Regions from separate parts of the Comamonas serinivorans genome, predicted to be linked through region 2. Evidence: riboswitches for the same ligand, from Rfam matches in the RefSeq annotation. Region 2 holds a riboswitch; the other holds the start of a gene.

Region 1 (15,780 bases), 1.4 Mb from region 2:
CGATCGCCGAGCGCATGGACTTCAAGCGCGACCTGTACGCCAAGATTGCGCCGCAGGTGGCCAAGCACGCCATCCTGGCCACCAACACCTCGGGCCTGTCCATCCATGCGCTGGGCGAGGTGCTGCCCGAGGCGCTCAAGCACCGCTTCTGCGGCGTGCACTTCTTCAACCCGCCGCGCTACATGCGCCTGCTGGAGCTGATCGGCACGCCAGACACCGACGCGGCCGTGCTCGACACGCTGGAGGACTTCGCCATCCGCACGCTGGGCAAGGGCGTGGTGCGCGCCCAGGACACGCCCAACTTCATCGCCAACCGCGTTGGCACGGCCGGCATGCTGGCCACCGTGATCGAGGCAGAGAAGGCCGGCCTGACCCTCGACGTGGTCGACGACCTGACCGGCAAGCGCCTGGGCCGCGCGCCCAGCGGCACCTTCCGCACCATCGACGTGGTGGGGCTGGACACGGTGGGCCACGTCATCCGCACGCTGCAGGACAACCTGAACGCGGACACCGATTCCTTCTACGCCAGCTATGGCACGCCGGCCGTGCTGGCCAAGCTCATCGAGCTGGGGAACCTGGGCCAGAAGACCGGTGCGGGCTTCTACAAAAAGGCAGGCCGCGACATCCTGCGCTTCGATGCCCGGCGGGGCGACTACGTGCCCAGCGGCGCCAAGGCCAACGAGGTCTATGGCCGCATGCTGAAGCGGCCGGCCGCCGAGCGCCTGAAGCTGCTGCAGGCCAGCACCGGCGCCGAAGGCCGCTTCCTCTGGGCCGTGTTGCGCAACGCCTTCCACTACGTGGCCGTGCACCTGAAAGACATCGCCGAGTCGGCGCGCGACATCGACCAGGCGATGCGCTGGGGCTTTGCCATGCAGCAGGGCCCGTTCGAGCTGTGGCAGGAGGCGGGCTGGTTGGAAGTCGCCCGCCTGGTGCAGGCCGACATCGACGCCGGCCGGGCGCTGTCGAGCGAGCCGCTGCCCGACTGGGTGTTCAGCGGCCCCGTGGCCGAAGCCGGCGGCGTGCACACGGCGCAGGGCTCGTGGAGTGCGGCCAAGCAGCGCTTTGTGCCGCGCCGCGAACTGCCGGTGTACCAGCGCCAGCTGGTGCCCGAGCTGCTGCTGGGCGAGGCCCCGAGCACAGCCGGGGAGCGTGGGGGCCACACCCTCTTCGAAGACGCCACGCTGCGCGCCTGGACGCCCGATGGCGAGGTGCTGGTCGCCACGCTCAAGACCAAGATGCGCGTGATCAGCCCGCAGGCCGGCGAGGCGCTGTCGCGCGCGCTGGACCTGGCCGAAGCCGAGTTCAATGGCCTGGTCATCTGGCCCGGCAGCGATCCGTTCTCGGTCGGGGCCGACCTGGAGGCCATGCTGCCCGGCTACGTGGCGGGCGGCGCGGACCTGGTGGACGCCATGCAGCAGGAGCTGCAGCAGCTGTTCCTGCGCCTGCGCTACGCCCAGGTGCCCACGGTGGCCGCTGTGCGCGGCATGGCGCTGGGCGGCGGCTGCGAGATGCTGGTGCATTGCGCCAAGCGCGTGGCGGCCCTTGAGAGCTACATCGGCCTCGTCGAGGTGGGCGTGGGCCTGGTGCCCGGCGGTGGCGGGCTGACCTACATCGCGCGCCGGGCGTTTGAGAACGCGCAGACCAGCACCGACAAGGACCTGCTGCACTTCCTGAGCGAGGGCTTCACGGCCGCCGCCATGGCCAAGGTGGGCACCTCGGCGCTGGAAAGCCGCGCGCTGGGCTACCTGCTGCCCAGCGACACCATCGTCGCCAATGTGGACGAGCTGCTCTACGTGGCAATTGCCGAAGCCAAGGCCATGCACGCCGCCGGCTGGCGCGCGCCCCACAAACGCCTGTTCGCCGTGGGCGGCCGCGACGCCCAGGCCACCATCACCGGCCAGCTGGTCAACCTGCGTGACGGCGGCTTCATCAGCCAGCACGACTTCGACGTGGCGCGCCTGATCGCCGGCGTGGTCACCGGCGGCGACGTGGACCCCGGCACGCGCGTGAGCGAGGAGTACCTGATGACGCTGGAGCGCCGTGCGTTTGGCCAACTGCTGGGCCACCCCAAGACGCACGCCCGCATCATGGGCATGCTGGCCACCGGCAAGCCGGTGCGCAATTGATGGCGGACCGCCATGCAGCGCGAGGCCCGCAGTGCACGCAGCTTGCTGGGGCTGCTGCTGGCGTTCGCCCTGCCGATCGTGGGGGCCAGCGTCCTGGACCTGCCGATCGATGCCTGGCCGATGGCGGATGCCGCCGTGCTGACGGGCCTGGGCGTGCTGGGCGGACTGTGCGCCGTGGCGGGGGCGCCTGGGCTGGCTCAACCACGCGGGTCTCAGCGCTGGCCGCAGGTGGCCAACCGAACCGGCCCCACTCCACGACGCCCCATGAACCCCATCGCCCCCCGCCGAACCCCGCATCGGCATGCCGCAGATGGCCTGAACCCGGCCATCCGGCAGTGCCCGCGCTGCCCCTCACAGACTGAGCAAGCACCATGAAACAGATTCAAGACGCCTACATCGTTGCGGCCACGCGCACGCCCATCGGCCGTTCGCACAAGGGCTTTTTCAAGCACACGCGGCCCGATGACCTGCTGGCCCACACGCTGCGCGCTGCGCTCGCGCAGGCACCGGGGCTGGACCCGGCCGCCATCGAGGACATCGTCTGTGGCTGTGCGATTCCCGAAGCGCAGCAGGGCCTGAACGTGGCGCGTGTGGCCGGGGTGCTGGCCGGCCTGCCCAAGAGCGTGGGCGGCATCACGGTGAACCGCTTTTGCGCGTCTGGCCTGTCGGCCGTGCAGATGGCGGCCGACCGCATCCGCGTGGGCGAGGCCGAGGTGATGATCGCCGCCGGCGTGGAAAGCATGAGCCTGGTGCCCATGATGGGCAACACCCCCAGCCTGTCGCCCCAGTTGTTCGCCAACACGGCCAACGTCGACGACTACGGCATCGCCTACGGCATGGGGCTGACGGCCGAGAAGGTGGCGCAGCAGTGGCAGATCAGCCGCGCCGACCAGGATGCGTTTGCGCTGCAGTCGCACCAGCGCGCCATCCGCGCCATGGAGGCGGGCGAGTTCAGCGACGAGATCTGCCCCGTCACCGTGACCGAGCGTGCGCTCGACCTCCAGCGCGCCGAGGTGCAGACGCGCGAGCGCGAGGTGGTGCTGGACGAGGGCGCGCGGCCCGACACCAGCCTGGCGGGCCTGGCCCGGCTCAAGCCGGTGTTCGCCGCGCGCGGCTCGGTGACTGCGGGCAACAGCTCGCAGACCAGCGACGGGGCCGGCGCCTTGATCCTGGCCAGCGAAGCCGCCGTGAAACGCTTTGGCCTGACGCCGCTGGCGCGCTTCGTCAGCTTTGCGGCCAAGGGCGTGCCGCCGCACATCATGGGCATTGGCCCCATCGAGGCCATTCCGGCCGCGCTGCGCAACGCCGGGCTCACGCGCGATCAGATCGACTGGATCGAGCTGAACGAAGCGTTTGCCGCGCAGTCGCTGGCCGTGATGCGCACGCTGGCGCTGGACCCCGCCAAGGTGAACCCGCTGGGCGGCGCGATTGCGCTGGGCCACCCGCTGGGGGCCACGGGCGCGATCCGCACGGCCACCGTGGTGCACGCGCTCAAGCGCCATGGCTTGAAGTACGGCATGGTCACCATGTGCGTCGGCATGGGCCAGGGCGCAGCGGGCATCTTTGAGCGAGTTTGAGGCAGTATGGCTGGGTTTCCGTTTCATTTAAAACGGAAGCGTGGCCATACTAGGTGATGAAAATTCCTCGATAGTTGACCAGGAGGCCAGGAGGCCAGGAGGCCAGGAGGCCAGGAAGCCAGGAAGCCCGGCCTTCAGCGCCGCGTCAGCACCAGGATGTCGGCGTCGCGCCGCATCTGAAAGCGGTTCAGGAAGCTGTTGCCCAGCAGCACGTAGGGCATGCGCTGGCTGGTGACCACCGCGTCCACGTCAAAGACCTCGACATCGCCGATGCGCACCGAATGCAGCTTGAGTGCATACGCCGGGGCCACGCCATTGGCCGTGCTGACCTGGACCGCCCGGCCCTTCTGGTAGTCCACCCCGAGCTTGACGGCGTCGGCCAAGCTCATGGCCACGCTGGTGGCGCCGGTGTCCACCATGAAGCGCGTCGGCTTGCCGTTGACCAGGCCTTCGGCCAGGAAATGCCCGCTGGCGTCGCTCGCCATGCTGATCTGGCTGCCCCCGACGGGCGGTGCCCCGCCGGCCACGCTGGCTTGCGTTTCGCCCAGGTGCAGGTCGCTTTGCGCGCCATCGACGCGGATGGTGACCACTTCGCCCTTCACGGCCACCAACTGCACCGAGCCCAGCGATTCGCCCGGGCTCAGCGCCTTGGCCGTGCGGCCGTTCACCACCAACAGGGCCTTGTTGCCCATGATGCCCTGCAGGGTGACGCGCGTGCCCTGGGCCGCGCCGGCCGAGGCGGGTGGGGCCGCGCCCGGTGCCCCCGGCGTCTGGGCACCGGCTGGCGCGCCGATCGCGCCGCACAGCGCGAGCAGACCCGCCAGGGCCCAGCGCGGGGCCAGGGAGGAGAAGCGGGCGAGGTGGGGCATGGGGTGTGACGGCAAGGCAAAGATGGCGTGCAGCTTAACGGTAAATTGCAACAAATTTTGACTGAGCCGACCGGCGTGCACGGGCCTGGCGCCGCGGGGCGGCGTGGCTATAATCGCGGCCTTGTTCCGAGGAGCGTTGCAGCGCCCCAGGCCGACCGGGTTCACCGGCTGGCGCACACGGGCGTGAGGCTCGGAACCCTTCTTCTTGCAACGACGCTCATCCACTTCTCGTGCGGTGAGTTGTTTCCTGATCTCCCCAGCGGGCGGTGGCTTTGTCTGAACTTCGTTTAGGAGCCCCCTCATGAATGCACCTGCTGCATCGCTTGCCCCGGCCGAAAGCCGCATTGCCGACATCTCGCTGGCCGCCTGGGGCCGCAAAGAGATCAAGATCGCCGAAACCGAAATGCCGGGCCTGATGGCCGTGCGCGAGGAATTCGCCGCCGCTCAGCCGCTCAAGGGCGCGCGCATCACGGGCTCGCTGCACATGACCATCCAGACCGCCGTGCTGATCGAGACGCTGACGGCCCTGGGCGCGCAGGTGCGCTGGGCCTCGTGCAACATCTTCTCGACCCAGGACCATGCGGCCGCCGCCATCGCCGAGACCGGCGTGCCCGTGTTCGCCATCAAGGGCGAGTCGCTCCAGGACTACTGGGACTACACACACGCGATCTTCGAATTCGGCGCCAAGGGCACCGACGGCGAAGGTCCGAACATGATCCTGGACGACGGCGGCGACGCCACCATGCTCATGCACCTGGGCATGCGCGCCGAGCAGGACCTGTCGGTGCTGGCCAACCCCGGCAGCGAGGAAGAGAAGATCGTCTTCGCCGCCATCAAGGCCAAGCTGGCCCAGGACGCCACCTGGTACAGCCGCAAGAGCGCCCAGATCATCGGCGTGACCGAGGAGACCACGACCGGCGTGCATCGCCTGAACGAAATGTCCGCCAAGGGCACGCTCAAGTTCCGCGCCATCAACGTCAACGACTCGGTGACCAAGAGCAAGTTCGACAACCTGTACGGCTGCCGCGAATCGCTGGTGGACGGCATCAAGCGCGCCACCGACGTGATGATCGCCGGCAAGGTGGCCGTGGTCGCGGGCTATGGCGACGTGGGCAAGGGCTGCGCCCAGGCGCTGACGGCGCTGCGCGCCCAGGTCTGGGTGACCGAGATCGACCCCATCAACGCGCTGCAGGCCGCCATGGAAGGCTACAAGGTCGTGACCATGGAGTACGCCGCCGACAAGTGCGACATCTTCGTGACCACCACCGGCAACCGCGACATCATCCGCCACGAGCACATGGTGGCCATGAAGAACGAGGCCATCGTCTGCAACATCGGCCACTTCGACAACGAGATCGACGTAGCGTCGATCGAGCAGTACGAGTGGGAAGAGATCAAGCCCCAGGTCGACCACATCACCTTCCCCGACGGCAAGAAGATCATCCTGCTGGCCAAGGGCCGCCTGGTGAACCTGGGTTGCGCCACCGGCCACCCCAGCTTCGTGATGAGCAACTCCTTCGCCAACCAGACGCTGGCCCAGATCGAGCTGTTCACGCGCCCCGACGCCTATGACGTGGGTAAGGTCTACGTGCTGCCCAAGGTCCTGGACGAGAAGGTCGCGCGCCTGCACCTGAAGAAGGTCGGCGCCCAGCTGACCGAGCTGACCCAGGCCCAGGCCGACTACATCGGCGTGAAGCCCGAAGGCCCCTACAAGCCGGAGACCTACCGCTACTGAGCGCGGCCGTGCCGGGTGCCCTGGATGGCATGCGGTCGCATGCGCTTGGGGGCCTGGCCGGTGAGCGCGTGGCGCGCCTGCGGCGGTCGTGAACGCTGCGAGCCGCCCGCGGTAGGTGGCCGGCTGTGCTGCGGCGCGCGGGCGCCAGTGCCGGCGATGGTTCACCGATGCGGACCCGGACCAGATGGCTCGCGTGTGGCCGCGAGGCGCCTGTCGGGCGATCTTTCGCAAGGCGCGTGCTGACGCACCGTTTGCCCGTCCGCCATGGGGAGCCCCGTTCAGCCCCCGGTCAGCTGCTTTGCTGGCAGCCTTGTTTTCAACATTTGGGATGGGGTATGTAGCCACTGTCGTTTCAAATGAAACGGCTAAATGGTCATACCCCATTTTCCTTCATTGCAATCCTCAGACAAATCCCATGCGTGCTGATGTGTATCTCGTGGAGGCCGGTCTCGCGGCCACGCGCTCGCAGGCGCAGCGCCTGATCGCCGCCGGCGTGCGTTGGCGCGCGTTTGCCCATGCGCCCTGGGTTGGCGTGGCCAAGAACGGCGACGACATCCCCAAAGGCGCCGAGGTCGAGCTGCTCGATGCCGATGAGGCCAAGTACATCTCGCGCGGCGGCCTCAAGCTCGACGGTGCGCTGCGCAGCCTTGGGCTGCAGGTGGCCGGCATGCGCTGCCTGGATGTGGGGCAGAGCACGGGCGGCTTCACCGACTGCCTGCTGCAGGCCGGCGCGGCCCAGGTCGTGGGGGTGGATGTGGGCCACGGGCAGTTGCACGAGCGCCTGCGCCACGACCCTCGCGTGATCGGCGTGGAAGGCCTGAATGCGCGCGGCATGACCGCCGAGTCCCTGCGCGAGGCCGCCGAACAGGCGGTGTCCGAGTTCGTCGAGGACGAAGAAGACAACGACACCCAGCCGGTGGCGCCCTATGCCTGGATGCGCAACGGGGGCGTGGTGGACGAGGACTACGACGACACCGAGGACGCCAAGGAGCACGAGATCGAGGACTTCAAATCCGAACGCGCTGCCAAGGCGCGGGCCCGGGCCGATGGCACGGCCCCGCGCCAGCAACGCCGCCGCGCGGGCTTTGAGGACGTGGACCTGACGCCGAGCTTCGACCTCGTCACGGGCGACCTGTCCTTCATCTCGCAGACCCTGGTGCTGCCGGCGCTGGTGCCGCTGCTGGCGCCGCAGGGGCACCTGCTCATGCTGGTCAAGCCGCAGTTCGAGCTGCAGCCCGGGCAGGTGGGCAAGGGTGGCATCGTGCGCGACGCCAGCCTGTACGCCGACGTGGAGCAGCGCATCCGCGGCTGCCTGCAGGCGCTGGGCCTGCCGGTGCGGCAATGGCTGGACTCGCCCATCGAGGGCGGCGACGGCAACCGTGAATTCTTTGTGTACGCCCAGAAAGCCTGAGGAGGAACCGGCATGACGAAACTGCCCATCAGCTTTGAGTTTTTTCCGCCCAAGACGCCCGAAGGGCTGGAGAAGCTGCGCACCGTGCGCCAGCAGCTCTACGTGCGCCAGCCTGAGTTCTGCTCGGTGACCTACGGCGCCGGCGGCTCCACACAGGCCGGCACGTTCGGGGTGGTGCGGCAGATCCAGGACGAGGGCGTGGCCGCGGCCTCGCACTTCTCGTGCATCGGCGCCACGCGCGAGTCCGTGCGCGAAGAGCTGGCGCAGCTGCAGGCCGCCGGCATCCGGCGCCTGGTCGCGCTGCGCGGCGACCTGCCGAGCGGCTATGGCATGGGGGGCGAGTTCCAGTACGCGAGCGACCTGGTGGCCTTCGTCCGCGAGGCATTTGGTGACTGGTTTCACATCGAGGTGGCGGCCTACCCCGAGATGCACCCCCAGGCGCGCAGCCCCGAGGCCGACGTGCAGGCCTTCGTCACCAAGGTCAAGGCCGGTGCCGATTCCGCCATCACCCAGTACTTCTTCAACGCCGATGGCTACTTCCGGTTTGTAGACGAGGTGCGCAAGGCCGGCGTCGATGTCCCCATCGTTCCTGGGGTCATGCCCATCATCAATTCGTCACAACTGATGCGTTTTTCGGACGCCACCGGCGCCGAAATCCCTCGGTGGATTCGTGGGAGATTGCAGGGTTTTGGCGACGATTTGACACAAATACGCGCATTTGGCCTGGATGTGATCACGCAATTGTGCGAGCGTTTGCGCGCTGGCGGCGCACCCGCACTACACTTCTACACCATGAACCAAAGCCAAGCGACACTTGAGATCACCCGTCGCCTCGGGTGGGCATGACGGCGCAGCCGCGCCGCAGTTTCCAGCGATTTCTCCGTTCAACCCTCCCAGCCGTACTGGCGGGAACCCTGACGATTGGTGGCGCCGCAGCCCTTGCGGCCCCCGCCAAGTCAAAGAAAGTCCAGCCTGTCAGCGCTGGCAAATCGATTGGAACAACCTCAGCCGCTGCCAAGAAGCAGCGCGTCAGCAAAGGCCGCACCACCGCCAAGGGCGGTGCCGTGCTGCAGACCGGCAGTGCCTCGTGGTACGGCCCGGGCTTCCATGGTCGCAAGACGGCCAGTGGCGAAGCCTTCGACATGTACGAACTCACCGCCGCGCACAAGACCTTGCCGCTGGGCACCCGCGTCATGGTGCGCAACCCGGCCAATGGCAAGGAAGTGGTGGTTCGCATCAACGACCGCGGCCCTTATGCACATGGCCGCATCCTGGACTTGAGCAAGGCCGCTGCCAGTCAGCTGGGCTTGATTTCGCGCGGGCACGGCGATGTCGTGCTGCAGGCCCTGGGTGACGACGACGGATCCGGCGCGTCCGGCCTGACCTCGCGCCTCGCGTCGGCCGATGTCGACGATGCCCAGGCCTCGCCGTCGCGCAGCCAGCGCGCCCAGGTGTTGGCGCAAACCCGGTTTGGCGATTCGACCCAGGCCCTGGGCAGCCCACTGCCCAGCGACGAGCCGCTGCCCAGTTGGCCCACGCAGGATGCCCGGACGGGCTTGCCCATCATGACGCCGCCCTTGGGCCTGGCGGCAGCCGGTGGCCCGCGCACGGGCTTGAACAACCCATCTTGGCTCAACGCGTCCGAAGCCGCGCCCCAGTTGGCGTGGGTGCCTGAGGCGGATGCCGTGCAGACGCTGGCGTCCGGCGAGGCCAGCGCCATGCCGCTGCCCGGGGTGTTGCCCCAGGTCTCGGCACAGGCCGACGCCGTGGCGGCGGCCGATGCGCGACCCGCCCTGCCACGCGGCCGGGCCGTTCCGGAATCGCTGATGGTGCGCGTGCGCCATGTGCCCTCGGCCATTGCCGCGGGCGATGTGGCGTTGAGCGGCGACCCGTCGCTGCGCCTGACTGCGCCGTTGACGCCGGCTGGCGGGACCGCAGGCGATGCCGCGAACGCCTCGGCCGGCGCATTGTCCGGGCCCGGCGTCAGCCCGCCCGCGAGCCTGCTGCCCGCCAACGCTGCGGCCACAGCCACGATGGCGGGGGTGCCTGCGCCCTGAGGGGCGTGGGCCGATCCGTTGGCTGTGGATGCCGGCGCTCAGCGCCGGCGCGCATGCACGTGAGCGCGTTTGAACACCCCTGCCGCAGGGAGGCCGCGCAGCTTGCCGGCTGCGGCCGTGTGTCGTGCATCTCGAGGTCAGGGCTACCGGCTTTCCCATAGCGCCTTCCTCGTACCCCATCACGGCCAGCAGGAAGTCGGTGTGCGCTTCGGGCGGCCAATGCAGCTTCTCGATGCTGCCACCCAGGGCCCAGGTCTGGGCGGCCGACTTCGCCAAAACGCCGCCTGCACGCCCATCAACATCGGCGGTGCCGACCGAGACTGACCCAGAGCCCCTCGCGTCTTCACAGGGCCGCCGCGCCGCCAAGGCCGCTGGCGGGCTTTCAGCTGGGCATGGCGGGGCGCTTGTTGTACCTGGGCGCGCATCCGCCGCCGCCGTGTTGGGTGGGCTGTGCCGCGGGCGCGGTGCGCTTCCCAGGCAAGGCGTGACATCGGTCGGCCGCTGCGCCGCCTGCCGCCATGTCGCCCAATCCGGCAGGCGGCACGGGCCCGGCGAACGTCAGGCGGCTGTGTTCCGCATCTGCATCGAAAAATACAGGAGTATGGCCTGATGGTCGATGGTCAAGTATCGGTAACCTCAGGATACTCTGTTTGATGCATGGGGCCGAGGCGGGGCATTCGGCGGCGGCGAGCTTGTCCCGGCAGCTCGCCATCGATGGGGTGTGCCGGCTTTCGGGCGGCGCAGCCGCTGAGCTTCGCCGGCGCAGCGCGGCGTGAGCGGTCCGTGGCTCAGGCGCTGGTTTCGACCTGCAGCGCCTGGCCTTTGCCTTGGCCCAGGGCCTGCATCAGCCAAGGCGTGGCCTCGCGCAATTGCTCGGCGAGCACGTGCGGGGGGTTGATGATGAACATGCCGCTGGCGGTGAGGCCGCGCATGCCGGGCTCGTCGCCCGGGGCCTGACCAATGGACAGGGTGGCGTGCAGCCAGGCGCGTCCCGCCTGGTTGGCCAGGGTTTTGAGCCGACGGGGCAGCTGGTGGGCTTCGGGTCGGGCAATCAGGGGGTACCAGACCAGATAGCAGCCATTGGCAAAGCGCTTGAGGGCATCCTGCATGCTTTGGCTGACGCGCGCGTAGTCGGTCTTCAGCTCGTAGCTGGGGTCCATGAGCACGAGGGCACGCTTGGATCCCCCGGGTCCGGCGGGTGGCGGCAGCAGGGCTTTCAGGCCCTCAAAGCCGTCTTTGACGGTGACGGCGATCTGGCTGGCGGGCAGCTCCGTGGCCGCCATGGTCTTGCGCAGCAGGCGGCTGTCGGTGGGGTGCAGCTCGAACAGGCGCAGGCGATCGCCGGCGTCGGCTCGCATCAGGCTTTGCAGGATGCGGGGCGAGCCCGGGTAGTGGTGCCAGCGCGTGGGGTTGAACTGGCTCAGCACGTCGATGTAGCGCGCCACGGCCGCGGGCGGCGGGCTGTCCTGGGCTGCGGCCAGCAGGCGCATGACGCCGTGGTCGGACTCGGCGCTGGTGCGGGCCTGGGCACCGTCCAGCGGGTAGCCGCCCGCGCCGGCATGGGTGTCGACCAGGGTCAACGGCGTGGGTTTGAGCATCAGGTGGTCCAGACAGGCAATCAGGCACAGGTGCTTGAGCACGTCGGCGTGGTTGCCTGCATGGAAGGCGTGGCGGTAGCTGAACATGGGTGACGAAGGGGGTTGGCCTGTGGCATCCAGCGATGCTGGCAGTATGGCGCAATTGTCGTTCAATTTGGAACGGGGCTTGCGCCATACTGTGTCGGGCAATTGGCTCGTGACACCGGCAGACCTGGGGCTGGCGGTCTTGGCGCCTGGCGACGGCGACGGCCAGTCCGCCCCCAGGGCCACAACGGCGCGCCACACCTCGGCAGACCGGCGTGTGTCAGGCGTGCCGGGGCCGTGCGGGTAGCCTGGTGTGGGCAGCTTGGTGCGGGTGAGTCCTGTCGGGGGTGCTCTGACCATGGCGCGTGATCCCGGGCGCCGCGTTGACCCGATGAGCGTGGTGGCCATGCCAGCGTCCGGCCCCGGCCAATCCTGGCCCGGCCGAGCCACATCGCGTGCCAATGTGCAGTCCGCAGCCCGAACCGCTTTGCGCGTGGCGGGTCAGTTCCCTGCTGCGGGGGCGCTGTCGTCCGCGTCCAGGTAGGCCGAGGCCAGGTGGTGCAGGTGGGCGCGTTGGTCGGGGGCCAAGTAGGGCAGCAGCGTGCTCAGGGCGTGGTGGGCGCCGCGCATCAGGGCGGCCTGGCTGTGCGCCTCGTCCGTGGCCTGGCGGGGGTTGCGCGCGTATTCGTAACTGAGCCAGTAGCTGCTCACGACCACCATGTTGGTGGCCGCGGTTTCGATGGCGCCGTCGTCGAGCTGGGCGTGCAGGTGGGCGCCGACGCCGTGCAGCAGGGCCTGCATGGCGCGGCGCTTGCGCTGCAGCATGAGCTGCACGTGGGTTTCCAGGAAGCGGTTCTTCGAGAGCAGGTCGTTCAGGTCGCGGTACAGAAAGCGGTGCGCCCACATCGCCTCGAACAGCGAGTGCATGAAAAACCACGCGTCTTCGACGTTGGCGATGTCGTTGGCCGCCGCCAGGATGGGGTTGACCTGCGCCTCATAGGCCTCGTAGAGGCGGTTGATGAGCTGGTCTTTGGCCGGAAAGTGGTAGTACAGGTTGCCCGGGCTGATCTCGAGCTCGGCCGAAATCAGCGTGGTGGACACGTTCGGTTCGCCGAACCGGTTGAACAGGTCCAGCGTGGTGTCGAGGATGCGTTGGGCCGTGCGGCGCGGCGCCTTGCTTGCCATGGGTCGTTGCGATTTATGCTGCGGTGCACAAACGATATACGGACGGGCCGCGTTTGCCAATGCCCGCTGGCCCGGAGGGTGTGGGCCCCCTGAACGCGCGGCAGGCCATCAGCCGCCGCCGCCCTCGGGAAAAGCGGGGCGGGGTGTGCCGCCCGCAGCCGGCGGACTGGCGGGGGGCGGGCTGCCGCGGCCGTCGGGCAGCGCGTCGGCGGGCGGGGGCAGGCTGGACAGCACGCGTTGCTCGACGGCGCTGCGCAGCAGGTGGTCGCTCACGTCGCCATTGGCCAGTTCGATGCGCCACCGCACCGGCAGGAAGTCCAGCGTGGGGCCCAGCCAAACGACCATGCGGCGCAGCGCGTCGGGGCCTGCCGTGACGGGTGGTTGCGTGGCCAGGCGCGGGCCGGCCTGCACCAGCGGGGCGCTTGCTGCGCCCGCGGGCGCGCTCGCCGGGTTGGCCAAGGATGGCGCGGCCGTGGGGCTGCCTGCCGCATCCAGCACCAGGCGCACCGTGGGCACGGGCTGGTTGTTGAGCGCGGTCAGCGATTCTTCGGCTTCGAGCGTGAACGTCCAGGTTTCCAGGTGATCTTTGACGAGCACCGGCACCTCGATGCGGGTGCCCGTGGGGAAGCGCTCGGGTTGGCCGGCCAGCAAGGCGCCCAGGTGCAACACGGCGCTGATGCGGTCCTGCGTGCCGGTCTGCACCGGCAGCCGGGTGGTGCCGCCTGCGGCCGACGTGATGACGGCCTGCTGCGCGTCGTAGTTGAACGCAATGGTGTCGCGCGCGGTGGTGTCCCAGGTGCCCGTGACGGGGGCCAGGCCCTGGGGCGCGACGGCGCCGGTCGACAGGTAGGAGTTGTTGCCCAGCTTGACGTTGGTCTCCACCCATTTGGCCTGGTAATAGCGCTTGTCGTGGCGCCAGGCCAGCGTGGTGCGGCCGGGGATGGCCTCGCCGCCGCGCGTGTAGGTGGTGACGTAGCTCAGGTCGGACGGCCGGGCCAGCCTGGCCTGGCCCTCGATGCCGTCGGACATCTGCGCCAGCACGGTTTTGGTCTGGTTGCCCGTGAGCATGGCGCGCACGGGTTGGGCCCCCGAGCCGCCACCAAAGGTGACTTTGGGAATGCCTTCGATCAGCGAGGGCTGCTCGCTCAGGCTGCGCAGCGAGGCGCGGGGTGGCTCGCTGCTGGTTGCGGATTGATCGGCAGGCCGGTCGGCGGGCCGGTTTTCCTCGACCGGGTCGGCTTCGGGTTCCGGGTCGTCCTGCGCTGCGTCCTCGGCTGGCGCGGCAGCGGGCGCAGGGCTGGGTGTGGGGGCGGGCCGCGGCGCCGGTTTCGGCGGCTGCGGTGGTGGCGTCAAGGCCTGAAAGTCGGTCTGGGCTTCGTCCGCCTGGGGGGCATCGATGATGCGCGTCTCCATGGCTTCGGAGCGCAGCCCCGTGATCGGGCTCTGGAACTGGGGCAGGCCCCAAATCAGCACGGCATGGCCCAAGGCCGCGACCACGGCCGCGATGGCCAGGGGCTTGTAGGGCGGACGGGGCAGCGGGGGCGAAGAAAGCGCGGCGCGCGCGGAGACGGTCATGAACGGGTCAATCACTCAGACAAGCCGGCCATTGTCCATCGGATGGCCGGCGTTCGACGCCGCGGCGTGTTTCAAGGCGTGGTGCGTGTGGAGATTTGGCCGCGTTCACGGGGGGGAATGCGCTGGAGAACGGCTGGGCCGGCGTCTGATGGCAGGTCCATGGGCGTGCCGCTGCGTGGTGGCAGTCCCAGCAGCGCGTTCACGCGGCCTTGCGGCGGCGCGTGGCGGCGCTGGCAACCGCCTTGCGGGGGGCCGTTGACGGGGTGGTCTTGCGCGGTGTGCGCGAGGCCGGCGCCCCGGGCGCGGGGGCGCCTGCCGTGGGCTGCAGGGCTTGCAAATGCGCTTCGATGCGGTCCAGCCGAGCCTGCAGTGCCTGCCAGTCGGTGGCGTCGGGCAGGCCCATGCGGCTCAGCGACTGGGCCACGCGGTTCTCGAACAGGCCGCCCAGCTTGCCCCAGCGGGCGTCGTTGGCGCGTGCCGTCATCTCGGCCAGTTTCTCGGTGGCCTGGGCCAGCCCCTGGTGGGTCTGGCGTTGCAGGCTCAAGCCGTCGCGCACCAGGGCCTCGAACACCTTGTTGCCCTCGGCCTGGGCCTGGGCCCAGGCGCCCAGGCCGGCCAGCCAGATGCTGTGGGCCATGTCCGGCGCCGATTCGGCGGCCGGGGGCGGGGCGGGCGGTTTGCTGGCTTTCGACATGGCACTCCTCATCAAACAGCAGGTCTGCACGCAAAGTCTATGCGCTTGCGGGGGCGGCTGACCGCCTGAAGCATCCGGAAATACACCAAGCGGAGCCCATGAAATAATCGTGGGTTTGCCAGCATGGCTTGGCACGACCCTTGCCCAGGCCGACGAGGCGTGGTCGGCAGGCAGGCGGCCCATGTCTCCATTCAGAGGTGCAGCATGACAATTTTGGTGACCGGCGGTGCCGGCTTCATTGGTTCGAACTTCGTGCTCGACTGGCTGGCCGCGCACGACGAGCCCGTGGTCAACCTCGACGCGCTGACCTACGCGGGCAACCTGGCCAACCTGGCGAGCCTGGAGGGCGATGCGCGCCACCACTTCGTGCAGGCCGACATCGGCGACCGCGAGCGCGTGGCCGCGCTGCTGGCCGAGTTCCGGCCGCGCGCGGTGCTCAACTTTGCCGCCGAAAGCCATGTGGACCGCTCCATCCATGGCGCCGGCGAGTTCATCCAGACCAACATCGTCGGCACCTTCCAGCTGCTCGAAGCCGTGCGCGCCCACTGGGCCGCGCTGCCCGCGGCCGAACAGGCCGATTTCCGTTTCCTGCACGTTTCAACGGATGAGGTGTATGGCTCGCTCTCCGTTGATCAAGAGCCGTTCACCGAGCAATACCCCTACGAGCCCAACAGCCCGTATTCGGCCAGCAAGGCGGCCAGCGACCACCTGGTGCGGGCCTGGCACCACACCTACGGCCTGCCGGTGCTGACGACCAATTGCTCGAACAATTACGGGCCGTTTCATTTCCCCGAAAAGCTCATCCCGCTGATGATCGTCAACGCCCTGGCCGGCAAGGCGCTGCCCATCTACGGCGATGGCCTGCAGATCCGCGACTGGCTGTACGTCAAGGACCACTGCAGCGCGATCCGCCGCGTGCTGAGCGCCGG
Region 2 (15,780 bases):
CCACGCGTCATGTCCCTGCGTCGACGCCAGCCTTCCGGTGTCGGGCAAGCAGCCCTCAGCAAGCGCCACATCAAATGGAGTATCAATGCCTTCCCGTTGAATCGTCATCGCGATTGTCGCCATACTCTTCATGCCAAGCCCATGCTGCCTGCTGAACCACGATCAAGCGCAGCAGCAAGGCGCTCTGCACATCGAAGCGGGCCTGCAACTCGCGCTGGGCGGCACTGGGGTATTGGGCCGACCAGGCGGCCTGCTCCAGCCGCTCGTGCCCCAGGCGGGCCACGGGTTGCAGTGGGTGCAGGCACACGAATTCGGCCCAGGTGCCGGCCCGCACGGCCGCCGTACAGGGCGCGCGCAGTGCTTCGCCTTCGGGCAGCTGGCGTTCGATCAGGTGCGTGAAATGGCGGGCACTGGCGCGCGCCAGCCAGAGCGCAAAGTCGTGGTCCACAGCGCGGGTGTCGGTGATGTCGAGGTTGTCCACGGTGTGCGGCCAGCAGCCGGGCATGCGGAACTCGGCCCGCCAGCTGGCCGGGTCGGCCGCGTATTCGATGGCGAAGCCCAGCCCGGCGCAAGCCGGGTCGCGCCACTCGGCCGTGTACAGGTAGTCGCCGTTGTTGTCACACGCGATGCCCGCCCCCACCAGGTGGTTGACGCGCGCGATGGCGGCCTTGAACTCGGCGCTGTTGCGCGCCGCCGCCTGCTGTTGGGCGTACAGCACCAGGTCGATCGCCTGGCGCAAGGCATCGCCGCCGTAACCCTGCGATTTCAAATGGCTGAGCCAGCCGTGATCCAGCTGGGTGATGGCTTCGTCGATGCGTAAAGGCATGGGTACTTCTGAACAACACGGCGTGGGCACGGGGCCCGCCGACCGTCAAGCAACGGTTGACATGGCACGAGGCACGGCAGCAGGCCTGTTGGCGTGGAACGCAAGCCGACAGGGCACTTGCACCCGACCACCGGGATCGCGCGGCTGCGGGGCCGACACCGCCGCGTGCTGACCGCCGCGCGCCATGGCCATGTCCTAGCGAGCCTCGCCCGGACCGGATGCCGGATTGTCGCGCAAGCTCCTCCGTTCCTCGGCGCCAGTCCGCCAGGCGCCCACAGCGAACGCCTGGGGCGGCAGCACCGGCACCCAGACCCACGGTCACCATTCGGGCCAACCTGGAAGATGGGGCCCCATGGCCCCGCTGGCTTCACCTGACCTCACCCGACCTGCTCACCCGGCCTTCAGGCCCTGGCGCAGGGTGAACAGCACGCCCCGCTGCCCTGGCTGGGTCCAGCCGTGGAACGGTGGCCGACCGGCGTCGCGCGCCTGGCCTTGCACACAGGCCATCAGGTCGGCCAGCTGGGGCGCCAGGGCGCGCGTCACGCCCCGGCTGGCGGGGGTGTCACAGGCCGCGAGGTGGCGCTGCATGCCCAGCAGGTTGGCGCGCTGCTGCTCGGCGGGCAGCAGGCTCAGCAGCAGCACGACCTGGCGCCAGCTGGTGGCGGCCCGGCGCACGCGCTCGGCCAGCAGGCGGTCGGCGGCCTGGGCTTCTGTCGCTGCCGCATGGGCATCCGCCGGGTTTGTCGCCTGGATCTGGGTTGGCGGCTTGTCCAGCATGGCGCCGGCTTCGCGCACGCCCAGGTCCAGCCCCGCGCACAGCCGCTCGAAGCCCGTGCGTGCGGCCTGCGCCCACCCCTGGAGCTCGCGCGCCTGGGCCGTGGCATCGCGCAAACCGGCACCGGCCACGCCCCAGCCAAAGCGCTGCGCCAGCGGCGCGAAGTTGGCCGTGCTGACCAGGCCCATCTGCTCGATGACGGCGCCATTCGCGCCCACGCCGCGGGCGTCGGCCGACCAGCCCGTGCGCGCACGCAGGTGCGCCACCAGCAGGTCGGGCGCCGCGTGATAGCGCTGCAGCAAGGCCTGTTGTTCGCGCTTGGCCGCGGGGTTGCCGGGTGAGCCCGCTGGCGTTTCGGCGTAACGCTGAAAGGCCGCGTGGCAGGCCACGGCCGGCGCCATGGCCAGGCGCAGCGCCTCCAGGTCGAGCTGGAAATGCTGCGCATACAGGCTGCCCTGCAACCAGGGCAGCGCGTCGTGCACGGCCTGCCCGAACTTGGGCCCAAAGCTGCCCATGAAGATGTCGGCCGCGATGTCTTCGACCCACGGCGGCTGCCAGCCACCCTGCTCGGCCAGCGCGCGAAGCTCCCACAGCAGCGGGTTCGGGAAGGCCGATTGCGGGAATTGCGTCAGCGCCAGGCGCGCGGCCGCATCCAGCTGCGCCAACGCCTGGCTGCGCGCCAGGCCGGCCATGTCCCAGCGATGTGCCGAATCGCCCTCGGTCCCGGCGGCCGTCGCCGGCACGCAGGCGTGCTGCTGCAAGCGCAGCACCCAGGGCAGCTCGTGAAAGCGCACCTGCGACTCGTGGTTCAGCAGCAGCACCGAGCGTCGCCCGCGAAACGCACGCCACAGCGCGCCCAGCAGCCGCGCGCTGGCCGCATCGGGCATGGTGCGCGCCAGCTGTGCGCCCGTGGTGCCGGGCAGCACGCTGGCCAGCACCTCGCTCGACGGCACGATGCCGGCTTGCACCAGCTGCGGCACGGTGGCCAAGTGGGCGCGGCGCAGCTTGCGGCGCAGGCTGGGCCAGACCACGGTGCCTTCGGGCAGGTGCGCATGTTGTTGTGCCTCTTGCGCCGTGGCAGCTTGCAGCGCGGTGTCCAGATCCGGCAGGCCATCGCCCAGCGCGTAGGGGCCCTGCGCCTGCACGCGCGCGGCCAGTGCGTACGCCCAGTGGGCGCGCCACACGGTGTCGGTCTGCGCCCGTTGCGCGGCGCGCCAGGTGTGGTGCCTCGCATCGCCTGGCACGCCATGGGCGCTGACCTGGCACGCCAGCACAAAGCGCAGCCGGCGGCGCTGTGCCTCGCTCAGGGCCTGACCTTGCAGCACCTGGTCCAGCATGGCCCACAACTGCGCCACGTGCGAGCCGGGCTTGCGGTGCGCCCGGCTGCGCGTGTGCTGCGCCTCGGCCTCGCGCGCCCGCAGGCGCCAGGCCGCCGCCTGCTGCCGCCAGTCGGCGTCGGGCTCGGCCAGGGGCAAGCCGCCTTCGGCCTCGCGCGTGCCGGCACGCAGGCGCGGCAGCGCATCCGTCACGGCGCCGTCGGCACCTCGCCCGGATTCGCCATGGGCCGCGGCAGCGTCAGGGCCGTGCAGCGCGCCGGGCACGGCCTGCAGCCACAGCAGCACCAGCTCGTCGAGCAAGGGGCGCCACACGTGGATGGCTTGGTGCTGGGCCAGCACCGCGGGCGGCGTCTGCAGCTGGTTCAACTGCGCCATCACGTCCTGCGCGCTGCGCAGGCTCACGCGGTCGAGCGCCGGCATGGGCGTCGCAGCGGGCTGCGGGTAAAAGCGAACGCGGTGCCAGTAGGGCGACAGGGTGTCCAACAGGCGGGCCGCCGAGGTGTCATGCCCCTGCCTCAGCAGCCAGGCCACCACCAGCAAGGCGCCCTCCTCGGGCACGGCGATGCGCCAGCGGCCGTCGTCCAGCCACTGCATCAGCTGCTGCAGGCCCGCCTCGGTCAGGAACCAGTCGTTCAGCGGCGTGCGGTCCAGCTTCTGGGGCAGCGTGCTGCGGTCCACGGGCTGTGCCGCCAGCGTGGCCATCCGGGCACAGTCGGTCGGCGTGCTGCCCAGCGGCTGACCGGCCGCCAGTTGCGCCAGCCAGTGCGTCTCGTGTGCTTGCGCGCGCCCCCCGGCCATCAGCTGGCCCGAGGCGAATCCGCCGTGCAACACATTCGGCGTGAGCCAGGCCGCCACGTTGCGCAGCGGCGTGCGCGACCCCACCTGCAGCTCGCCACTGGCCATGCCGGCCAAGGCCTGGCGCCAGGCATTCACCTTGGCCAGCGCACGCGCCACGGCGTGGCCTGCAGCGTCGGTATCCGCGGATGACGCAGCGCCGGCCGCGTCGGGCCCTGACGGGTCCCGCTGTACCTGTGCCTGTGCCAAAGCCGCACGGGCGCGTGCAAGCTGGCCGGCTGCCCAGCCCGGGTTCGCCTGGGCAAGCCCGGATGCCGCATGCGCCGGCGGCACCGGGTGCTCACCGGCGTCCGGTGAGTGCTCTTCGTCGTGCTGGCCCATGGCCGCTCTCCCTGTGTTCGTGTGGATCGGGACGGGGACTGGCCCATGCGCAACGGTCTGGCGGCTGGCTTGTCCAGCACCTTCCCGATGCATGGTCGGGCGTTCTCCTTGAACTGCGCCAGACCGTTGCACACCTGACCTCATCCCCTGCCGGTCGGGCTGGCCGACGGGCTGCGATGCGTGGCAACCGGCCTGGTAGCCGCTTCTCGCTGCACCCTTGCCGACACGGCCGCCGCGTCAAGGCCTGCCTCGCGCCGTCGCGCCCCCGGGTTTCGCGGGCCCAGGTCTGGGGGCTGGACTTGCACCAGCACCCTTCGGATTCAAGTCCGACGCGCTCGCTTTGCGCCACCCCAGACCTGGGCCCACGTTCACCTCATCCTTCGCAACGGCCGTGCCAGTTCGGCCCATCCCGCTTCACCCCAGGGCGACAGCAGGGCTGCACGCCACCATGACCGCCGAACACGATCCCACTGTATCGCTTTCGATGCGAACTCTACGCCCGCCCATGAATCGTCTGCAGGGGCGTTGCAGGCGATTCACTGGCCCCACGTCCTGCCCAGTGCACGGTCGGACCGACATTCAGGCCACCGCGGCCCAGGCGTTGCGGCGAACGACGCGCGTCAGGGCACAGCCCGCTGCAGCGCAAAGCGCACGCGGTAGCTCAAGGTGCGCGTGCGCTGGTTACTCGCCAAGAGGGTCATGGCCGGTGCCGCAGCCGCGCCGCCTGCGGCGGCCAAGCCATACCAGGACTCGCCATAGGCACCCGAACGCTCCCGCGCCGGCGCCAGCTCTTGCACCTGCACCACCGCGCCCAGCGCCACGCCGGCAGCCTGCGCCAGGCCATTCGCATGCTCACGGGCATGCGCCACCGCCGCCTGCTGCGCCCCGCTCAGCGCACCGGCCGGCACCTCGTAGCGGGCGTCCAGCATGTCCAGTTGCAAGTCAAGCTCGCCCTCGTCCTGCAGCGGCGCCAGGGCCTCGAGGGCCGCAAACAGGCGCGCGTCGTCCTCGCAGATCAGCAGGATGCGGTGGCTGTGGTGCACCTCGCGCTTGCGCTTGAAGTGCCAGGTGCCGCTGTCCATGCCGCCCTCATGCAATTCGTGCTCCCGCATGCCGTGGGCCAGCAGCGTGGCGATCACCCGCTCACGCTGCTGCGTGGCCTTGTGCGCCACCACCTTGTCCGACATGCCACCGCCCTTGCCGCGGTGCGACACCGTCAGCGCCACGCGCTGCTCCACGGCCACTTCGCTCACGCTGGCCTGTCCAATGACCTCGATGTACTGCGCCATGTGCGTCTCCCTCTCCATGTCGTGCACCCGGCCTTGGGCCAGCCGCTGCATGCGCCCCACCGTGCAAGCCGGCGGGCGCGCTGTTGATCATCCCATTGTGGAATGCTTAGCCTTGGCAGTATCAGGCCATTTCCGTTTCATGGAAAACGGCATTCACACCATACCCCATCATCGTGTGCTGACGCGGTCCCAGCTCAGGTTGAACTTGGCCAGGTACTTGCGCAGGCGGTCCGAATCGTTCAACGCCGCGCGTTGCGCCCGCGAGGCCTGGTACAGCTGGCGCCCCGCGTCCGACAGCGTGCGCGAGCGCTGGCACACCGCGATGACGCCCTGCAGCTGCACGCGGTCGAACAGGTCGATCTGCTCCAGGGCCGCTTCGTCGTAGAAGTCGGCCAGGTCCACGCTCGCCGCATCGACCGCCATCGCCCCCGGCGAGCCCCCCGAGGCGCGCGCGCCGGGCGCCGCCACCGCGCTGTCGCGCGTCCACATCCAGCGCAGCCGTTTGATCTCAGCCACCACCAGCGGCTCGGTGATGCGCCCGCCCTCGGCCAGGGTCGCCAGGCGCGTCACGCTGGCATACAGGTCGCGGAAATTGCCGCGCCACAGCGCTTCGCCGCTTTGCGCAAAGCGCAGGTAGGCGCGGCGCGCTTCGACGTTGAAGCGGGCCGCGCGGCGCGAGGCTTGCGCATGGCGGGTGAGCAGGTAGTCGACGTTGGGTTCGATGTCCTCAGGCCGGCCCGCCAGGCCAGGCAGCTCGTAGGTCCACAGGTTGATGCGCGAGAACAGGTCTTCGCGAAACCGCCCCGCGGCGACCTCGGCGCGCAGGTCGCGGTTGGTGCCCGCCACCAGCTGAAAGTCGCTGGTCACCTCGCGGTCCGAACCCAGGGGGTAGAAGCGCTTGTCTTCGATGGCCATGAGCAGCATGGCCTGCTCGTCGGCCCCCAGCTCGCCGATTTCGTCGAGGAACAGCAGCCCACCATCGGCGGCGCGCAGCAGGCCGGGCCGGTCGGTGGCGGCGCCGGTGAAAGCACCGCGCTTGTGGCCGAACAGCGTCGAGGCCGCGCCGTCGCCACGCAGCGTGGCGCAGTTGACTTCGACGAAGGCGCCGTTGATCTGGTGGCGCGATTTCTTCAGCTCGTGCATGCGCCGGGCCAGGAAGGACTTGCCCGCGCCCGTGGGCCCCACGAACAGCACCGGCGCGGTGGAGCGCACGGCCACGCGCTCGACCTCGTCGATGAGCGCGTTGAAGCGCGCATTGCGCGTGGCGATGCCGCTTTTCAGGAAGGCCACTGCATCGCGCTGGTCGGCCGCATGGCGCTGGGCGATGGCGTCGTAGCGCGAGAGGTCGAGGTCGATCAGCGTGTAGGCACCGGCCGCGCCCTCGCGCTGCCGCTTGGGCGGCGAGGTCTGGCACAGCACCCCGGGCAGCACGCGCGACTCGGTCAGCAGGAACAGGCAGATCTGCGCCACATGCGTGCCGGTGGTGATGTGCGCCCAGTACTGCGCGGCCTCGGTATCGAAGGCCTGCGCGCGGGCCCAATCGAACAGCTGCGTGTAGACGACGTCGAAGTCCCAGGGATCGTCCACGGCCAACTCGTGCAGCACGACCTCGGTGGCGGGCGACACCGTGCCGATGTCGGCGCGCACGCGCTCGGCCAGCGCCCGGTGGCTGGGCCCGGTCAGCAGCAGGTCCAGCCGCGCGACCTCCATGTCCTCGTGCTGGGTCAGCGCCACGGTGGGCCGCCACTTCTCCCAGCGGCCGGCACCGTTGCCGCTGTCCAGCTGGGTGCCCAGGAAGGTGATGACGTGAATGGGTTTCATGGCTGAATCAAGAACGCGCCGGATGAATCAAGGGTCCTCAGTCTAGCAAACACCGACGATCGCCCGCTGACACGCAGGTCAGCGGGCCAGGGGCACCGAACCGCTTGCAAATCAAGGCATTGGCGCAGCGGCCTCCACGCGGAAACGGCCTGGGCCGGAAGTTGGCACGGCGTCTGCAAGACACCTGCTGTCGGACGCAGTCATCCGCACGAGGTGCCGCATGCATGCGGCCCGGTGCCGCCCGCCAGACCCGTTCTTGGGTGGGCGGTATGCCGCGGATGGGCTGAGGTGACGCTTGGTTTCGGTCCAAGACTTGTTCATGGTTGAACACCGCGACTTCGGTGGCGGCTGCGGGTTCGATTCCCGCCCATTGCCGCGGTGCTTGCACCGCTTGGATGGGGGCGAAAGCCCCACCCGCCCTGGCAAGGCGGCGCTTGGCGAATGGCTTGGTCCTGCCGCCCGGCGCACCTTGCCCGCACAGGCTGCCTGTGCCTCGCGCTTCGGTGCCTGGCGCGCCAGCCGCCATCGCGGTTGTGCGGCCGTGCACCTGGCCCAGGCCAGTGCCAGCAACACAACCGGGAGCACGACCACGCGCGCCGGCACCCCGCCGATCGCCCGCAGCCTGTGCGAGCTGGGCACCTTGAACAGAACTTGGGTATGGCAATTTTTGCGACTGATCATCAATGACGACACGGCCATACCCATGACCAACAACACACCGGGAGAGCAACATGCTGGGATTCACCATTTTCACCGTCAAAAAGCACGAACGCGCGCTGCTGCTGCGCGATGGCGATTTCGCCGGCCTGTTTGGCCCGGGCAAGCACCGCGTGTTCACAGGCCTGGACGATGTGACGCTGGAACGCTTTTCGCTGGGCAAACCGGACGCGCCGGCGCGCTTTGAGCACGAGCTGGCCGACTACTTCGTAGCCCACGAGCCGGCCCTGCTGGCCCGCGAGTTCGTGCAGGTGGTGCTGGGCGAAACCGAGGTCGGCCTGCGCCACGAAGACGGCGTGCTGGTCGAGATCCTGCCGCCGTCCACGCGCCAGCTGTTCTGGCGCGGCCTGCGCGAACAGCGCGTGGACGTGGTCGACCTGAGCGCCGACGCGCGCCTGCCCGCCGAGTTGCTGGCCAAGCTGCACAGCGTGGCACTGCGCCCGCGCGCCGTGCGCGGCCTGGACGGCGTGCTGCTGGTGCAGGTGCCCGAGTTCCACGCTGGCGTGCTCACGCTGGACGGCCAGATGCAAGCGCTGCTGCCGGCAGGCGTGCATGGCTTCTGGCGCTTCAACCGTCAGGTGAGCGTGAGCACCGTGGACCTGCGAGCGCAGATCGCCGAGGTGAATGGCCAGGAAATCCTGACCCGTGACAAGGTGGGCCTGCGACTGAACCTCTCGGCCGTGTGGCACTTCACCGACGTGCAGCGCGCGCTGGCGCGCATGCCCAAGCCAGCCGACCACGTCTACCGCGAGCTGCAATTCGGCCTGCGCGCCGCCGTGGGCGAACAGAACCTGGATGCGTTGCTGGAAAACAAGGCCGCCATCGATGGCGCCGTGCTGGCCCAGGTGCGCGAGCGCCTGGCTGAATCGGGCGTGGCGCTGGACAGCGTGGGCGTGAAAGACATCATCCTGCCCGGCGAGATGAAGACCATCCTCGCCCAGGTCGTGGAGGCCGAAAAGTCGGCCCAGGCCAACGTGATCCGCCGCCGCGAGGAAACGGCGGCCACGCGTTCGCTGTTGAACACCGCCAAGGTGATGGAGGGCAACCCCGTCGCCCTGCGCATGAAGGAGCTGGAAACGCTGGAGCGCGTGGCCGAGCGCATCGACAAGATCTCCGTCGTCGGCGGGCTCGATCAGGTGCTGAACGGCCTGGTGACGCTGCGCCAGCCAGGGTGAGCGCCGAGCACTGGATGAGCGGCACCGTGAACCGTGCCGCTCAAGTTGCCACGCTTTGTGCGCGACGCTGACTGGGGATGCCGATGCTTGACCTGAACCACCTGCACGCGTTGCTGCACTTCGGCCAGTTGCCAGCAGCCACCCAGCTCGCGCACTTCTACACCTGCACGCTGACGCCAGTGAGCCCCGGCGCGCACCAAGCCGCCATCACGCTGGATGAGGAGCATGGCTACCGCATCAGCAACCCGGCCTACCAGCTGTTCTGCGCCCTGGTGCTGCAGGACTTCGAGCTGATGAACCTGGCCGATGCCGTGCTGGACGACCCGCGCCTGCATGGGCTGATCGACGCGCACCGTTTTCCGCCAGCCTTGAAACGCGAGGTGGTGCGCGAGCTGGCCTGGCACACCTCGCACCGCGGCTTTGTGGAGGGCGAACACTGGCAGCGCATTCGCGGCCGCTGTGCGCGTCTGCTGGCCCTGCTGAACCTGGGGCCCGCACCGCAGCTGCCCATCCCGTTCAAGTTCCAGCCGTTTCTGTACCCCGACGACGTGGCGGTCTACAACCCTTACCCGGCCTGGCAGCCGCTGGGCCAGCATGTGTCCCGCGCGCACTGGCAGGTGCTGCGGGCACAGGTCGCCGAGGACTACCGCCACGATCGCCTGCGACACCCTGTCGCCGGATTCGGCCGCAGCGATTGAGCATCATCTACATGGAGTATGCAGCCATTTCCGATGAAGAATCATCGATAAACACTCCATACTCCTCACCTCACCCCAGATTGGGTGCCAAGGCACGGCGCAGGTCTTCGACGGGCATGCCGCGGCGCGCGGCCATGTCGAGCAGCTGGTCTTCGCCGATCTGACCGACGTTGAAATAGGTGCTGTCGGGATGGCCCAGGTAGAAACCGCTGACGCTGGAGGCGGGGAACATGGCCATGCTGTCGGTCAGGTGCATGCCGATTTCCCCGGCGTTCAGCACCTTGAACAGGTCGATCTTGGCCGTGTGGTCGGGGCAGGCGGGGTAGCCCGGTGCCGGGCGAATGCCGCGGTACTGCTCCTTGATGAGCTGCTCGTTGGTCAGCTGCTCGTCCGCCGCATAGCCCCACAGGTCGGTGCGCACGCGGTGGTGCAGGCATTCGGCGAAGGCCTCGGCCAGGCGATCGGCCAGGGCCTTGAAGGTGATGCTGCTGTAGTCGTCCAGCGCCGCAAGGAACTCCTGCTCCTTCTTTTCGGCCCCGATGCCGGCCGTGACGGCAAACAGCCCCGCATAGTCGGCCACACCCGAAGACTTGGGCGCGACGAAGTCGGCCAGGCAACGGCTGGGGCGCAGCTGGCCATCGGGCGCGGCGTGCTTTTCGGTCTGCTGGCGCATGCCGTACCAGGTCATCAGCACCTGCTGGCGGGTGTCGTCGGTGTAGAACTCGATGTCGTCGCCCACGCGGTTGGCGGGGAACAGCCCCATCACGCCATTGGCCTGCAGCCAGCGGCCTTCGATGATCTGCTTGAGCATGGCCTGCGCGTCGGCCAGCACCTTGCGCGCCTGCTCGCCCACCACCTCGTCCTGCAGGATGGCCGGGTAGCCGCCCGCCAGGTCCCAGGTCTGGAAGTACGGTCCCCAGTCGATGTAGCGCGCGATCTCGGCCAGGTCGAAGTTCTGGAACACGCGGCGGCCCAGCGCGTTCGGGCGCACCGGCGACCAGGTCTCGAAGTTGACCCGCGTGGCGTTGTCGCGGGCCTTGGCCAGCGGCCACAGCGGCGTGGTCTTGCGGTTGGCGTGTTGCGCGCGTGCCTTGTCGTAGTCGGCCTGCACCTCTTGCAGGTAGGCCTCGCGGCCGTCCCCCAGCAGGCTTTGCGCCACGCTCACACTGCGCGAGGCATCGGGCACGTACAGCACGGGGCCGTCGTACTTGGGCGCGATCTTCACGGCCGTGTGCACGCGCGAGCAGGTGGCGCCGCCGATCAAGAGCGGAATCTTCTTGATGCGGAAGTAGTCGTCCTTGTCCATCTCGCCGGCGACGTACTGCATCTCTTCGAGGCTGGGCGTGATCAGGCCCGACAGGCCGATGATGTCCGCGCCCTCGGCCTTGGCGCGTGCCAGGATCTCGTGGCAGGGCACCATCACGCCCATGTTGATGACCTCGAAGTTGTTGCACTGCAGGACCACGGTGACGATGTTCTTGCCGATGTCGTGCACGTCGCCCTTGACGGTGGCGATGACGATCTTGCCCTTGCTCGACACGTCCAGGCCGGCCGCTTCCTGCTGCTTCTTCTCTTCCTCGATGTAGGGGATGAGGTGGGCCACGGCCTGCTTCATCACGCGGGCCGACTTGACCACCTGGGGCAGGAACATCTTGCCGGCGCCAAACAGGTCGCCGACGATGTTCATGCCGTCCATGAGCGGGCCTTCGATCACGTGCAGCGGCCGGCCGCCCTGGGCGAGGATCTGCTGGTAGGCCTCTTCCGTGTCGTCGGTGATGAAGTCGGTGATGCCGTGCACCAGCGCGTGCGACAGGCGCTCGCCCACGGTCTTGGGGTGCTCGGGCGTGCCGCGCCACTCCAGCTTCTTGCTGTCGTCCTTGGCGGCGCCCTTGGCGCTGTCGGCAATCTCGAGCAGGCGCTCGGCCGCGTCGGGGCGGCGGTTCAGCACCACGTCCTCGACGCGCTCGCGCAGCTCGGGCTCGAGGTCGTCGTAGACGCCGATCATGCCGGCGTTGACGATGCCCATGTCCATGCCCGCCTGGATGGCGTGGTAGAGGAACACGGTGTGGATGGCCTCGCGCACGGGGTCGTTGCCTCGGAAGCTGAAGCTCACGTTGGAGACCCCGCCGCTCACCTTGGCGCCGGGCAGGTTCTGCTTGATCCAGCGCGTGGCCTCGATGAAATCGACGCCGTAGTTGTTGTGCTCCTCGATGCCGGTGGCGATGGCGAACACGTTGGGGTCGAAGATGATGTCCTCGGGCGCAAACCCCACCTCGTCGACCAGCACGCGGTAGGCCCGCTCGCAGATCTCGATCTTGCGCTGGTAGGTGTCGGCCTGGCCTTTTTCATCGAAAGCCATCACCACGGCAGCCGCGCCATAGCGCTTGATCAGCGTGGCCTGGTGCTTGAAGGGCTCGACGCCCTCTTTCATGCTGATGGAGTTGACGATGCCCTTGCCCTGCAGGCAGCGCAGGCCGGCCTCGATGACCTCCCACTTGGACGAGTCCACCATCACCGGCACCCGGGCGATGTCGGGCTCAGAGGCGATGAGGTTCAAAAAACGCACCATGGCGGCCTGGCTGTCCAGCATGGCCTCGTCCATGTTCACGTCGATGATCTGGGCGCCGTTCTCGACCTGCTGGCGTGCGACGGACAGCGCCTCTTCGTACTGCTCGTTCAGGATCAGCCGCGCGAACGCCTTGGAGCCGGTGACGTTGGTGCGTTCGCCCACGTTGACGAACAGCGTGTCCTCGTCGATGAGCAGGGGCTCCAGGCCCGACAAGCGCATGGGCGGCACGGCCGGCGCGGAAGACGTGGGGGAAACGGGGGAAGCAGACATCACACTCACCTGCAAAAAACCGACAAGCAACACAACAGGTGAGCGCCGTTGACACCACGCGCCAGCGCAGGCGTGGCCGGCGCGACACGTTCCGCACCAAGCCTGACAGGCCCGGCCAGGCAAGGCCTGGGCCAACTGCAGCGCTCCTTGGTGCGAAGCCGGTGATTTTAGTCCGCCTGGCCGCCGCGCGCTCCGCGGCCGCAGGCGGGCGTTCGCCACCGGCCAGGCACGGCATCTGCGGCCTGCGCTGACGCCTAAAGCACAGCCTCGGCCGCCCAGGCTTGCAAAGCTGGCCGGGCAGTGAACCCGCGCACGGCATGCCCGCCGTGCCCGTCCCTCGTCAGCCGTCGGTTTTTGCCAAGGACCTCGCCATGAGCCTCACTCGCCGCCAAGCCTGCACCGCCCTGGGTGCCGGCCTGCTCCACCCCGCCCTGCAGGCCGCCGAATCGGGCTGGCCCAGCAAATCCATCAAGGTCGTCATGCCCTACACCCCCGGTGGCGGCGCCGACGAAAACGCCCGCGCCGTGGCCGATGAACTGCAGCGCATCCTCAAGGTGCCCGTGGTGGTCGAAAACCGGCCCGGCGCGGTGGGTGCCATCGCCGCCAGCCACGTCATCGCTCAGCCCGCCGACGGCTACACGCTGCTGGTGGCGCCGACCTCGGTGCTGGTCGTCAACCTCGTGACCGTCAAGGACCTGAGCTACGACCCCTTCAGGGACCTGACGCCCGTCCATGGTCTGAACATCTCGGCCCCGTTCATCGTCGCCCCGGCCAACACGGCGTTTGCCGGCCTCAAGCAGGCGCTGCAACAGGCCAAGGCCGCAGGCCGGCCGCTCAACATCGGCAACTACACCGAGGGCTACAAGCTGCTCGCCACCTGGGTGACCTCGCTGGAGGGCGCGCCCGCCACCCACATCACCTACAAAGGCCCGGCCAACATGATGATCGACCTCGTTGGCGGCCGGCTGGACCTGGGCCTGTGCGACGCCACCAGCGCCGTGGAGCTGATCAAGGCCGGCAAGGTCAAAGCCCTGGTACAGACCGGCGCCACGCGCGATGCGCAAGCGCCCGATGTGCCCACCATGAAGGAGCTGGGCTACGCCGAGCTCGAGTCCTACGTCTGGAGCTCGCTGTCGGCCAAGGCTGGCACGCCGGCCCCCATCGTCGACGCCCTCTCGCGCGCCACGGCGCAGGCCCTGAAGTCGCCCACGGTGCAGCGGCAGATGCAGGGCAAGCCCGGCACCACGCTGGACTACGGCCCGGCCGACATGCTGCAGTTCCAGCGCCGCGAGCTGGCCCGCTACCAGAAGATGGCCGCGCTGACACAGAAAAGCTGAGCCACGGCCTGTCCCAACCCGCTGCGCGACCACGCCCACTTCCGGTGGGCCGGCTCGCGCGCCCGGCGGTCTCGTTCACCCTGTTGTCGACACGACGGTGGAACTGCGGCCACACTGCGCCATCCAACACAGCCTTGCGCCCCGCTTCACGCCTTCATCCCATGGTCACCCTGACGATTTCCCCCCCGCTTCCGCTGCGCGCCCTGGGCGCGGGCGCGCGCACCTGTGTCCGCGCCGGCGCCCTCGTGGCGGCGCTGGTTCTGGCCGGCTGCGCCAGCGGCCCCCTGCGTGTGAACACCGAGGTACAGGCCTTCAGCGCCCCTGCGGGCACCGCGGCCCCGATGCAGTGGCAAGGGGCTCGCTACCGTTTCGACGTGCTGCCGTCGCAATCGCGGCTGGACCTCGCGCCGCTGCAGGCCATGACCCAGGCCGCGCTGGACCGCCACGGCCTCGTGCGCGACGACGCGTCGGCCAGCCTCGCGGTGCAGGTGTCGGCCAGCCTGCGCACCGCCTGGGTCGACGACTGGGGCCCGGGTGGCTGGGGCCCCTGGGGACCGTGGCGTCCCGGCTGGCGGTTTGGCCTGGGCTACGGCTACCCGGGATGGGGTTGGGGCGGCGCCTACATGCCGCCCAGCACCTACCTGCGCGAGCTGCGCGTGGCGATCCAGAACCTGAGCACCGGCCAGACGGTGTACGAAACCCGCGCCCGCAACGAAAGCCCCAGCGGGCTCAACGACGCCATCTTCGCGGCCATGCTGAACGCGGCGTTGAAGGACTTTCCGAACGCCGCCGCCGGCGTGCAGACCGTGGTGACCGACGTGCCCACCGAGCCCGCGCCCAGCGCCAGGCCAACCGGCACCGCGCCGACGCCTTCGGCGCCAGCCACGCCTGCGCTGCCCGCTGCGTCCGCCGCCACCAACCCGCGTTGACCCACTGCCCCGCGGGTTGACGGGGTAGCGGGGGTACATCCACCGCATGAGGCCCGGTCGCTGCAGCCCTGCCCGCGCGCCAACCCGGTCATCAGATGCTGGCCACCATACGTTCGGATTCCGAGTATGACCATCTGTCCGTTTACCTTGAAACGGACACAGCCTCATACCTCTGTCTGCGTCTGCTCCAGCAGGTTCAGAGTGAATCAAACCCTCAGGACTGTTGCCCCTCCCGCCGAGGCACAGGCCGCGTGGCGGGTCTCCACCCTGCGCCGGGCTCGGCCTGCAGCGTGCCACCGTTGGCGAGGGGTCGAGGTGATGCCAGCGCGCCCGTAAGGGGGCGGTATCGGGCGCACTGAGGAGGCCCCGGCTTGACGGCCTGTGCGTCCAGGCGCACGCCGTCGCCGACGCCACCTCGCGCCAGCAAAGGGCTCGGGGGATGGGTGGCCGTCGCGTTGTCGTCCACCGGACTGGGCAGTGCCAGTCCTGTCGGCACAGGCTCGTCTCCCAAGCCGCCGCGCGAGGGATTCGCGGGGTTGTCGGTGGATGCGCCCCGGGTGCCTTCTGCGCCCGCCGCGCCAGGCAAGCCATTGGCGCCGCTCAGGCAGCACCTTCGTGAATCGGCGAGTTCCCCTGCTGCCGGGTGTTGCCCGCCTTGCCGCGGGAACGGCTGCGGTTCACGCGGCGGCACCCCGGTCCCCACTGCCGCAGATCACGCGCGGCGGGTCCGGTCGCTCACACGAACCCGATCCACCGCCCCGCCAGCAGCACCGCTCCCCACAGCAGCAGCGACAGGGCCGCACGCAGGCGCTGGCCGGCCGTGGACGGCGCCCCACGCCGCAGCGCCGCCCAGGCGGGACC

What was found. A riboswitch is a leader RNA that binds a small molecule or an ion and turns the genes downstream of it on or off. The one in region 2 is predicted to bind S-adenosylhomocysteine.
Region 1: linked by a shared signal. The riboswitch ahead of ahcY (adenosylhomocysteinase) and the one ahead of metH (methionine synthase) in region 2 are both predicted to bind S-adenosylhomocysteine.

Annotation. Positions count from the first base shown of each region.
Region 1 is NZ_CP021455.1:4,198,748-4,214,527, reverse strand. It holds gene CCO03_RS18035 (3-hydroxyacyl-CoA dehydrogenase/enoyl-CoA hydratase family protein) at 1-2,126, shown strand, start outside; gene CCO03_RS18030 (hypothetical protein) at 2,139-2,501, shown strand; gene CCO03_RS18025 (acetyl-CoA C-acyltransferase) at 2,498-3,703, shown strand; gene CCO03_RS18020 (retropepsin-like aspartic protease family protein) at 3,838-4,572, opposite strand; S-adenosyl-L-homocysteine riboswitch at 4,695-4,798, shown strand; gene ahcY (adenosylhomocysteinase) at 4,874-6,307, shown strand; gene CCO03_RS18010 (TlyA family RNA methyltransferase) at 6,723-7,718, shown strand; gene metF (methylenetetrahydrofolate reductase [NAD(P)H]) at 7,731-8,564, shown strand; gene CCO03_RS20785 (septal ring lytic transglycosylase RlpA family protein) at 8,783-9,775, shown strand; gene CCO03_RS17995 (23S rRNA (adenine(2030)-N(6))-methyltransferase RlmJ) at 10,564-11,460, opposite strand; gene CCO03_RS17990 (TetR/AcrR family transcriptional regulator) at 11,899-12,582, opposite strand; gene CCO03_RS17985 (DUF3108 domain-containing protein) at 12,691-14,157, opposite strand; gene CCO03_RS17980 (phasin family protein) at 14,357-14,851, opposite strand; gene rfbB (dTDP-glucose 4,6-dehydratase) at 15,056-15,780, shown strand, end outside.
Region 2 is NZ_CP021455.1:1,121,591-1,137,370, reverse strand. It holds gene CCO03_RS04755 (hypothetical protein) at 83-826, opposite strand; gene CCO03_RS04750 (hypothetical protein) at 1,217-4,114, opposite strand; tRNA gene CCO03_RS04745 (tRNA-OTHER) at 4,399-4,469, opposite strand; gene CCO03_RS04740 (SIMPL domain-containing protein) at 4,735-5,403, opposite strand; gene rtcR (RNA repair transcriptional activator RtcR) at 5,572-7,224, opposite strand; gene CCO03_RS04730 (slipin family protein) at 7,956-9,116, shown strand; gene CCO03_RS04725 (hypothetical protein) at 9,200-9,814, shown strand; gene metH (methionine synthase) at 9,885-12,653, opposite strand; S-adenosyl-L-homocysteine riboswitch at 12,687-12,808, opposite strand; gene CCO03_RS04715 (tripartite tricarboxylate transporter substrate binding protein) at 13,025-13,990, shown strand; gene CCO03_RS04710 (DUF4136 domain-containing protein) at 14,152-14,919, shown strand; gene CCO03_RS04705 (hypothetical protein) at 15,655-15,780, opposite strand, start outside.